Regions from separate parts of the Citricoccus sp. NPDC055426 genome, predicted to be linked through region 1. Evidence: riboswitches for the same ligand, from Rfam matches in the RefSeq annotation. Region 1 holds a riboswitch; the other holds the start of a gene.
What was found. Region 1 has a riboswitch for thiamine pyrophosphate ahead of AB0K08_RS07610 (bifunctional hydroxymethylpyrimidine kinase/phosphomethylpyrimidine kinase). Riboswitches for the same ligand answer to the same signal wherever they lie in the genome.
Positions count from the first base shown of each region.

Region 2: another riboswitch for thiamine pyrophosphate. It lies ahead of AB0K08_RS02790 (ECF transporter S component); the one in region 1 lies ahead of AB0K08_RS07610 (bifunctional hydroxymethylpyrimidine kinase/phosphomethylpyrimidine kinase).

Region 1 is NZ_JBFARZ010000003.1:393,657-398,242, forward strand. It holds gene AB0K08_RS07610 (bifunctional hydroxymethylpyrimidine kinase/phosphomethylpyrimidine kinase) at 1-1,608, opposite strand, end outside; TPP riboswitch at 1,599-1,692, opposite strand; gene AB0K08_RS07615 (DUF6454 family protein) at 1,873-2,886, opposite strand; gene AB0K08_RS07620 (DUF3427 domain-containing protein) at 3,128-4,586, opposite strand, start outside.
Region 2 is NZ_JBFARZ010000001.1:606,946-611,531, reverse strand. It holds gene AB0K08_RS02795 (ABC transporter ATP-binding protein) at 1-634, opposite strand, end outside; gene AB0K08_RS02790 (ECF transporter S component) at 638-1,279, opposite strand; TPP riboswitch at 1,371-1,476, opposite strand; gene AB0K08_RS02785 (DUF4235 domain-containing protein) at 1,569-1,850, shown strand; gene mnhG (monovalent cation/H(+) antiporter subunit G) at 1,926-2,372, opposite strand; gene AB0K08_RS02775 (monovalent cation/H+ antiporter complex subunit F) at 2,365-2,652, opposite strand; gene AB0K08_RS02770 (Na+/H+ antiporter subunit E) at 2,649-3,257, opposite strand; gene AB0K08_RS02765 (Na+/H+ antiporter subunit D) at 3,254-4,586, opposite strand, start outside.

The DNA.
Region 1 (4,586 bases):
GAGCTCGTGCCGACAGGCGGTCAAGTAGGCCCGCGCTGCGGCGGCCCGCACGGATGGACTGGCGTCGGCGAGTTCGAGCTCCACCTGCTCCAGGGCGCCCTGCACCGCGGTGACGAAGCCGGGGTCCCGGTAGGTGTCCAGCCAGGCGGCATAGGGATGGCCCGCCGGGATGTCCGGGATCCCGCCGCCTACTTGTGCGTAGAGCCAGAAACACGGCAGCACCGCAGCCGCCCCCACGGCCCGGTCCTCGCCAAGCGTGGTGGCGAGCAGGAAGTCGGTGTAGACGCTGGTCACCGGGCTGGCGGCGGTGCGGGCGGCCTCGGGCCGAGTGGCCATCCACGACCTATGCAGTTCGGCCTCCTCGGTGATGGCGCCGGTGGAGGCCTGGGACCAGAACAGTTGCGACTCGGTGCTGGAGGAGCGCGCGGCGAGGGCGGCCAGGGAGCGGGCGTAGCGGTTCAGGTAGAGCGCGTCCTGGGCCAGGTAGAACGTGAAGTCGGCCTCGGACAGGCTGCCGTCCACCAGGGCGCGGACGAAGGCCGAGGCGCCGATGGCAGCCGTGGTCTCCGCGCCGGCCTCCCACAGCGCGGCGGTCCAGGGGCCGGCGGGCGCAACGGTGGCAGCCACGGCCTGCGCGACGGCGGCCGGCGCCTCGGTCATGAGCGTCCGGTTCCGTTGGGCCCGGGGATCCCTCGGGGCACCCAGGTCCTGCGGTGCCTCGAGAACTGCGGGGACGGCGTCGTGCCTCAACCAGGGGTTGGCCGAGCCGGCGGCCTGCAACCGGCGGGACCGGTGGGCGTGGTCCACAGGCCCGTGCCCGGAGCCGACCTGCAGGGCGGCACCGTGGAGAATGGCCTCGTGCAGCCACCCGGTGGCCCAGGTCAAGGCGGCCTCCGGGGTGTCCCCGCGGCCGAGGCGGGTGGCCAGGGCGGAGGACAGGGAGCAGCCGGTCCCGTGGGTGCTGGTGGTGTCCACGCGGGTGGAGGGCGCAGGGATACGGGTGCCGTCCGGGCCGACCCAAGTGTTGGTGACCCGGGTGCCGTCCAGGTGGCCGGTCTTGACTACGACGGCCACGCCGGTCTCGGCCGACCAGGCGGCGGCCTGCTCGAGGGCCTGGTCCTCGGTGGCCGCGCGGGGCTGGCCGGTGAGGACGGCAAGCTCATCGATGTTCGGGGTGACCACGGTGGCGCGGCGGCAGAAGGAGACCATGGCCTGCTCGGCCTCGGGCTGCAGGAGGCGGTGCCCGCTGGTGGCGACCATGACGGGGTCCACCACGAGGAAGTTCGGTGGGTTCTCGTCCAGCCAGGCGGTGACGGTGGCGATGATGTCCACGGTGCCGAGCATGCCGGTCTTCACGGCATCCAGGGTGACGTCATCGCTGACGGCGTTGAGTTGTGCGGTGAGGAAGTCGGTGGGTGGGACGTGGAGGTCCCGCACGCCGTGGGTGTTCTGGGCGACGAGGGTGGTCACCACGCTCATGCCGTAGCCGCCGGCCGCCGTGATCGACTTGAGGTCCGCGGCGGTGCCGGCACCTCCGCTCGGATCGGTCCCGGCGATCGAGAGCACGCGGGGAACAGAGGAATGCTGGGTAGGGCAAGAAGAAGTCACGCGGACATCCCTTCGCTAGTACGAGCTAGATCAGGTTCCACGGGTGTTATCTCAGCGCCAGCCGGCGCACCCCGTGTCCACGGGCCAGTGTAGGGCAGGTCACCAAGTGCAACGCTTCCTGCCATGTCGCCATCGAACAGCGGGTCACCTTGCCTTCCTCCTGCCGGCCACGGGCTCGTCATTACGGGCCAGACGGGCGGTCAGAAGCTCGCACCTGCCGGAGGCGAGAACGGCCCCGGCACCGTGGGTGCCGGGGCCGGGCGTTCAAGGCCAGAGACTCAGGGGCGCCGCCTCGTAGACAAACAGCTCGGTCCCGGCGACCTCTTCGCCGTCGTCCGGGGCGGCGAAGAGCCGCAGGACATCGCCTTCGGCCTCGAGTGCGGCTGGGTTGCGGGTGATCGTGTGGCCGGCCGTGGAGACCATGGGGACGGGCACCTCGTGGAGGATCTCGTGGGTGCGCAGGTCGGTCAGGGCGATGCCGCCGAGCTCGAATGACTGGCCGGCGTCGTTGCTGAGGTTCGTGATGCCGTAACAGAGCTGGGTCCGGCCGCCGGAGTAGTCGCAGTCCTGGTAGTCGAAGAAGTGGCTCGGGTTCAGGGTCTCGTCCTTGAGCTTCCCGTGCTGGTTCCAGGCGAAGAAGTCGCGCGAGCCCCAGCTGACCCCGTGGATCTGGCCGGTCTGCTGATCGCGGACCACGCCGCCGATGTGGTCGTCGTGCCGGAACTGCTCGGTGACCTCAAGGGTCTCGGGGTCGATGGTGTAAACGATCGAGGCGCTGTCCGGACGGTACTCGGCCACCGGGACCCAGAGCTTCTCGCCATCGAAGTCCACGCCGCCCGGGTGGTACACGTCCCCCTCCCCCAGCTCGATGTCCTTGATCAGCTCGCCCTCACGGGTCAGTACGAAGACGTGCCCCTTCCCGACGCCGGCCGTCCGGTCCATGCCGTCGACCGGCTCCTCGTACTTCACCGTGGGTTCGATGATCTCCACGCTGGAGAGGTAGATCCGCTCCCCCACCACGGTCATGCCCTGCGGGTGGTAGGTCTCGAAGTCCAGGGACAGCTTCTCCACCAGCTCCCACGCAGTGGACCGGGTGGTGGCCTGGAACAGCTCCGCTTCCGGGGTCAGCTTCTGGTTCCCTCCGGTCCGCTGCTGGGCCTCGACGCCGGGCGCCTCCTTCGCCGGTTGGGCGGCGGGTGCAGAAACGCCAGCGATCGACCCGGTCAGGGCGAGGGCTGCGGCGGCAAGGGCGCCGGTGGCGGGGAGGGATAGACGCATGATGGACGCTCCAGGTGTGGTGGGCCACGTGGCGTGGCGGGGATACCGAGAAACCTAAGAGACGGAACGGATCATGCGGTGACCAGCACAGGAACGGCGCGGGAATTGTGGTGGGCGCGTCGGCGTCCTCGGCACATCAAGGTTGACTGATCCCAGCAACCAAAGCGGTTCAGTCGCTCCCGTCTCGATCTTGACTTGCTTCCCCCTGCCAATGCCTTTGCCGCCGATTCCGTCCCCATGGTCAGGCGACCGCACCGGCGGTTCGGAGTACCTCGACTGGCATGTCGCGGTGCAGTTTCCAAGTTATCTGCATTGGGCGCTCGCCTTGCCACGAGTCCAGATCCGCAGTTCCGAGGCAGACGAATGGCGCAGTGCCGATCTCATTGTTGGGGGCCTCACGAACGAACAGCATCGTGTTCGTACCATTCGTCAGCTTGGTCACGTAGCGACTGCCCGCGACTGACGATGCCCGGGTGCTGTTCTGGCTTTCCCAGTGGAACAGGTCGCGGCTGATAGCGTAGTCGCGGTACATCGTGGTGGGCGAGAAGTCGCGCTCTGACTTCTTCAGGTTGATGAGCAGCGCGTCCGTCGAAAATTCTTCAGACCATGCGACTCCGGACACGTGGGCCATGTCAGGTGACTTTTCGAAAGTACGGATCCCGAGCGCTGGCAGGATTTCCTCGCGCCGGTAGTGCGCATGAGCAAGAAGCGGAGTCGCACGACCTAGGGCCGTCTCACTGGGGTTCGTTCGCGTCGCCGAGAGGGTGTGTTCAAAAACCTCCTGAACCTCCCGGACGAACTTTGACTGCGTCCGAACCCAACGATAAGCGTCGTCAAGGGATTCGAACCGGCCCTTCTCGTAGATCGCTGTGAAGTAGAGCATCTCGGCGAACTGACGTTCCCGAACAGTCAGAGAATCCATCGCAACGTCTTCTTGTAGCAAGCGCAAGTACGTCTCGGCACGCTCCTGGTCGTCAACATGGATCAGCGATGATGCACGAAGGACTTGATGTAGCTCGACTGGCGGCCATTCAGCCTTGGGCTCGGCACGGTCAGCGCGCATCTTCAGGGTCGTCCACGAGCGCCCGCTCTTTCCTGCCCGGTACACATCAGACAGGCTCCGGCCTGCCTCATCCAAGTACTGATTCAGGCGGAACTCCCAGATGGACCGCTCACCTGCGTGCTCTCGGATGTCCTGGGCCAGCTGATTCGCGTTCATGGCGATCTGGCCCTTGACGTTGTTGATCACAACGTCCTTGGCCACGGCATCCAAAACGATCTGGGAGCCGGCCGGGAGAAATGGGAAGTCGTTCTCAACGTCGTCGATCAGTCGCTTGCGCCCGGATCCAGTGAGGGCGCGGAGCTTCTGGTCGAACCTGAACTCCTTGCGCTGCATGCCGATGAAGTCCAGGACGGTCAGGACGTCCTTGCCAAAGGATCTGCGCAGCCCACGTCCGAGTTGTTGTAGGAAGATCGTCGCGCTCTGGGTCGGACGCAGGAACAGGACGGTGTTCACCTGGGGAATGTCCAGACCTTCATTAAAGACATCGACGGTGAAGATGCACTTGATCGCACCACTGCGTAAGGCTTCGAGGGACGCACGGCGTGCCTCACGTGGCGTCTCCCCAGTAACGACAGCTGACGGGATGTTTGCGATGTTGAACCGTTCGGCCATGAACTGGGCATGTCTGACCGAAACG
Region 2 (4,586 bases), on a different contig from region 1:
CGTGCTCGGCCCAGACCGCGAGCCGGTGCTCCACCACCACGAGGGTGGCGCCGGTGCGCCGCACCACGGCGAGCACGGCGTCGCGCACCTCCAGCACCCCGGCAGGGTCCAGGTTGGCCGTGGGCTCATCGAGCAGGATCAGCGGCGGCCGCATGGCCAGGATCCCGGCCAGGGCCAGGCGCTGCTTCTGCCCGCCGGACAACTTCGAGGTGTCTCGCGACAGCGCGATCCCCTGGGCCTCCCCCAGCCCCACCGCCTCCAGCGCGTCCCGGACCCGGTCCCAGATCTGCTCCCGCGGGACCTGCAGGTTCTCGGCGCCGAAGGCGGCGTCGTCCCCCACCCGGGACAGGATGACCTGCGTCTCGGGGTCCTGCTGCACCAGCCCGGCATGGCCGCGCAGCTGCCCCGCGGGGGCCCCGTCCACCAGCAGCCGGCCGGTCTCCTCCGACTCGTCGGCGGGATCCAGCACCCCGGCCAGGGCGTACAGCAGGGTGGACTTGCCGGCGCCGGAGGGACCGGCCAGCAGCACCTTCTGACCGGCGGGGACCGTCAGGTCCAGGCCGGCGACGGCGGCCGCGGGCCGGCCGGCGTGACGCCAGCCCCAGCCCTCGGCCTCCAGTAGTGCTCCCGGCATGGATCAGACCACCGGCTCCTGGTGGGCCCGGCGGGACGGCAGGGCGGACAGGGCCCCGGTGGCGGCGAGCCCGCGGGTGGCCAGCCAGGAGAGCAGCCCGGCGATCACGATGCCGGAGACCCCCACGAGGGCCACGTAGATGTACTTCCACTCCAGCGTGTACTCGGGGAACCAGTTGAAGATGAAGGCGTCGTTGATGCCGCCGAAGATCCCGGTCGCCAGTCCGGCCAGCAGGGCCACGGGCAGCGTGAAGCGGCGGTACAGGAAGGCCAGCAGGATCAGCTCCGCGCCCAGGCCCTGGATCAGCCCGGAGGCCAGCACGGTGAGCCCGAACTGGGAGCCCAGCAGCCCCGAGACGGTGGCGGCCACGAGCTCGGTGAACAGCGCCGCGCCGGGGCGGCGGATGATGAGGCCGCCCAGGACGGCCGGGAACAGCCACATCCCCGCCACGAGGGCGGAGGAGGGCGGGAAGGCCGCGAAGGCGGGGCTCAGCCCGGCATAGGCCAGGTTCCAGGCCCAGAAGATCACCCCGGAGGCCACCGCGATGACGGCCGCCACCACGATGTCCACCACCCGCCAGGAACGGCGCGGCTGCTGGGGGTTCTTGGTGTTCGATGCTGCTGATTCGGTCTGTACAGAGACCATGGTTGTCCTCCTCAAGGATCCAAGGAGGGGGATGAAACGGTACTCCACGAGGACCCGGCGGCCGGGTCTCGGTGGACGGTGTCCTGACGTTTCATCAGAGAACTCGACTTCCTTCGCCGGTGTTAGCCGGAGCAGGTTCGAGGGTCTGCGCGTCCGCGCACTCTCAGCACCGGTGCGGTGCTCCCCTGTCGTTCACAGTGTCCGTCCATCATAGGCCACAGCGGCGGGGGGCGAGCCGTTAGGCTGACACCGACCACCGACATCGTCCTGGAGTTCTGGAGGAACCGACGTGAACAACCTCGTGGAAAAGCTCATCGCTACCGGCATCACCATCGGCGGAGGAATCGTCGGCGCCAAGCTCGTGGAGTTCGGCTGGAAGGCGGTCACCGGCCATGACGCCCCGAAGGACCTGGACGACACCGAGGAGAACCTCGTCAGCGCCATCTCCTTCGCGGTGATCTCGGCCGGCATCTCGGCCATCATCCGGGTGACCTCCAAGCGCGGCGCCAACTCGGCCGTCAAGCGCCTGCAGGCCCGTTCCGCCTCCAAGGCAGGTGCCGGCGAGGTCTGAGTCGAGACCTGCGTCGGGGCCTGAGCCGAGGCCGGGGAGGGGCCCGACGCCGGCCGGTACCTCACCCGGCGGGCATCAGTCCCGCCCGTGGTCGTCGCTCGGGTCCTCCTGCGGCACGGTCCGCTGGTCCGGCACCGAGGCGGCCGGCCGGCCGGCGTCGTCATGGCTGGCGACCACGTGGGCCAGCTCGTCCACATAGAGGTATTCGGCCTTGAGGTGCTTGGTGCGGTAGCCGGCCCGGCCCACCAGGTGCGCCGAGACCGGAGCCGTGAGCATCTGCATCACCCAGGCCAGCAGCAGCACCGGGACCCAGACCCAGGCCCGCCCGGCGAACGCCATCGCCATCAGCAGCAGCAGCAGTCCCAGCACCTGCGGCTTCGTGCCCGCGTGCATCCGGGAGAGCTGGTCCGGGAAGCGGAGCAGGCCGATCCCGGCCACGGTGGACATCAGGGCGCCGAGCACCAGCAGCACGGCGGCGACTCCGTCCAGGATCGACTCCGGGGATGTACCGGTCTCAAGCATGTTCGCTCGGCTCCTTCTTCGACTCGGCCACGAACCGGGACAGCGTCACTGAGCCCACGAAGCCGATCACGGAGGCCACCACCACGAACACGATGTTGTCCGTGTGGTGGTGCACGGCCATGTCCACGCACAGTGCGGAGGAGATGACGATCAGCAGCACGTCCGTGGCGATGGCCCGGTCCAGGATCGAGGGCCCCCTCACGATCCGGTAGATCGCGGCCAGCGCCCCCACCCCCAGCAGGACGATGCAGACGATTCCCGCCCCTTCCAACAGGCTCATGAGCGCCCCCTCCCGCCGCGCGACCGGGTCGTCTCGTCCTGGCGGACCAGCTCCAGGTCCGCCTTGGTGCCGATGGCCCGGACGATGGCGGCCTCGGTCCGCAGGGCCTCGTCGCGGAAGGCCTCCACCGCCTCGGCGTCCTTCACGTTGAGGCAGTGCAGGAACAGGGTGGAGCTGGGCCGGTCCACGTCGATCACGAGGGAGCCGGGCACCAGCGCGAGCGCGTGGCCCGTCAGGGTGACGACCAGGTCGTCATGGCTGCGCAGCGGCACGGCCACCACGGAGTTCACGATCCGGGGGCCCTTCACGATCGCGTCCCGGGCCACGGAGACCGAGGCGGTCACCACATGCCACAGGAACCGGCCCGTGAACACGAGGGCGTACCAGGGGTTGAAGCGGTCTGCGAAGTTCACCCGCGGCAGGCGGTAGAACCACAGGATCGCCGTGGAGAACAGGGCGCCGGCCAGCAGCACACCGGGCGAGAAGTCCTGCCACAGGGCGCCCCAGGTGAGGCTCAGCCCGATCAGGATGGGCCATTGGCTCCAGAAGGAGCGCGGGCTGTCCGAGCTGTCCCGGACGGCCTGGCCGGTCGGTTCCGTGCTCATGACTGTCCCCCTCCCGTGGACGCGGCCCCCGGGGCCACGGCCCCCTCACGGGGCCTCGATCCGGTGTTGTGCCCCTCGGAGTCCCCGCGGATGGAGTCCAGCTCGCCCGGGCCGGAGTTCTCCTGCCCCGGGGAGATGATGCCCCGCTCCTCGAGACCGCCCACGTCCTGTTCGGCCTGCTCGGCCGCCTCCGTGCCGAGCACGGCCTCGATGTACGGGGTGCGGGTCAGCATGTCCGTGGCCGCCCGGTCCGAGAAGGCGTACAGCGGTCCGGCGAACACGGTGAACGCCAGTCCCAGGGCCACCAGCCCGACGGTCGGATACACCATGCCCCGGGCCGGGCCCTTGGGGAAGGCGGACGGGTTCGGATGGCCCTTCCGGCGGGCCTCGGCGTCCTCGAGGGCCAGCACCAGCTTGGCGGGCGGATGCTCCACGTCCTCCACGCGGCGCCAGAAGGACCGCGTCCACACCCGGACCATGACGAGCAGGGTCAGCAGGGACGTCACCACGGATCCGGCCACCAGCGCCCAGGCCAGGGGTTCGCCCATGGCGACGCCGGCCTGCAGGAGGCCGATCTTGGCCAGGAACCCGGAGAACGGCGGGATGCCGCCGAGGTTCATGGCGGGGATGAAGAACAGGATGGCGATCACCGGCGAGATGCGCGCGAGCCCGCCCAGCCGGTCGATGTTGGCGGACCCGGCCCGTTGCTCGATCAGCCCCGTCACGAGGAACAGTCCGGTCTGCACGGTGATGTGGTGGACCACGTAGAACACCGTGGCCCCCAGCCCCAGGATGCTGGACATCCCGACGCCGAAGATCATGTAGCCGATGTGGGAGACGAGCGTGAAGGACAGCACGCGCTTGATGTCGTTCTGCGCCAGTGCCCCGAGGATGCCGACGATCATCGTCAGCAGCGCCACCCAGAGTAGGACCGTGTTCACCCGGTCTCCCGGGAACAGCAGTGTCTCGGTGCGGATGATCGCGTAGACGCCGACCTTGGTGAGCAGGCCGGCGAACACGGCGGTCACCGGCGCGGGGGCGGTGGGGTAGGAGTCAGGCAGCCAGAAGGACAGGGGGAAGACGGCGGCCTTGATGCCGAAGCCCACGAGCAGCATCACGTGCAGCACCATCTGGACGTCCGGGTCCAGTTGGCCGAGCTTCACGGCCAGGTCGGCCATGTTCACGGTGCCGGTGGCCCCGTAGATCATGGCGATGGCGATCAGGAAGATCACGGAGGAGATCACCGAGACCACCACATAGGTGACCCCGGCCCGCACCCGGGGCCCGGTCCCTCCCAGGGTCAACAGGACATAGGATGCCGTCAGCAGG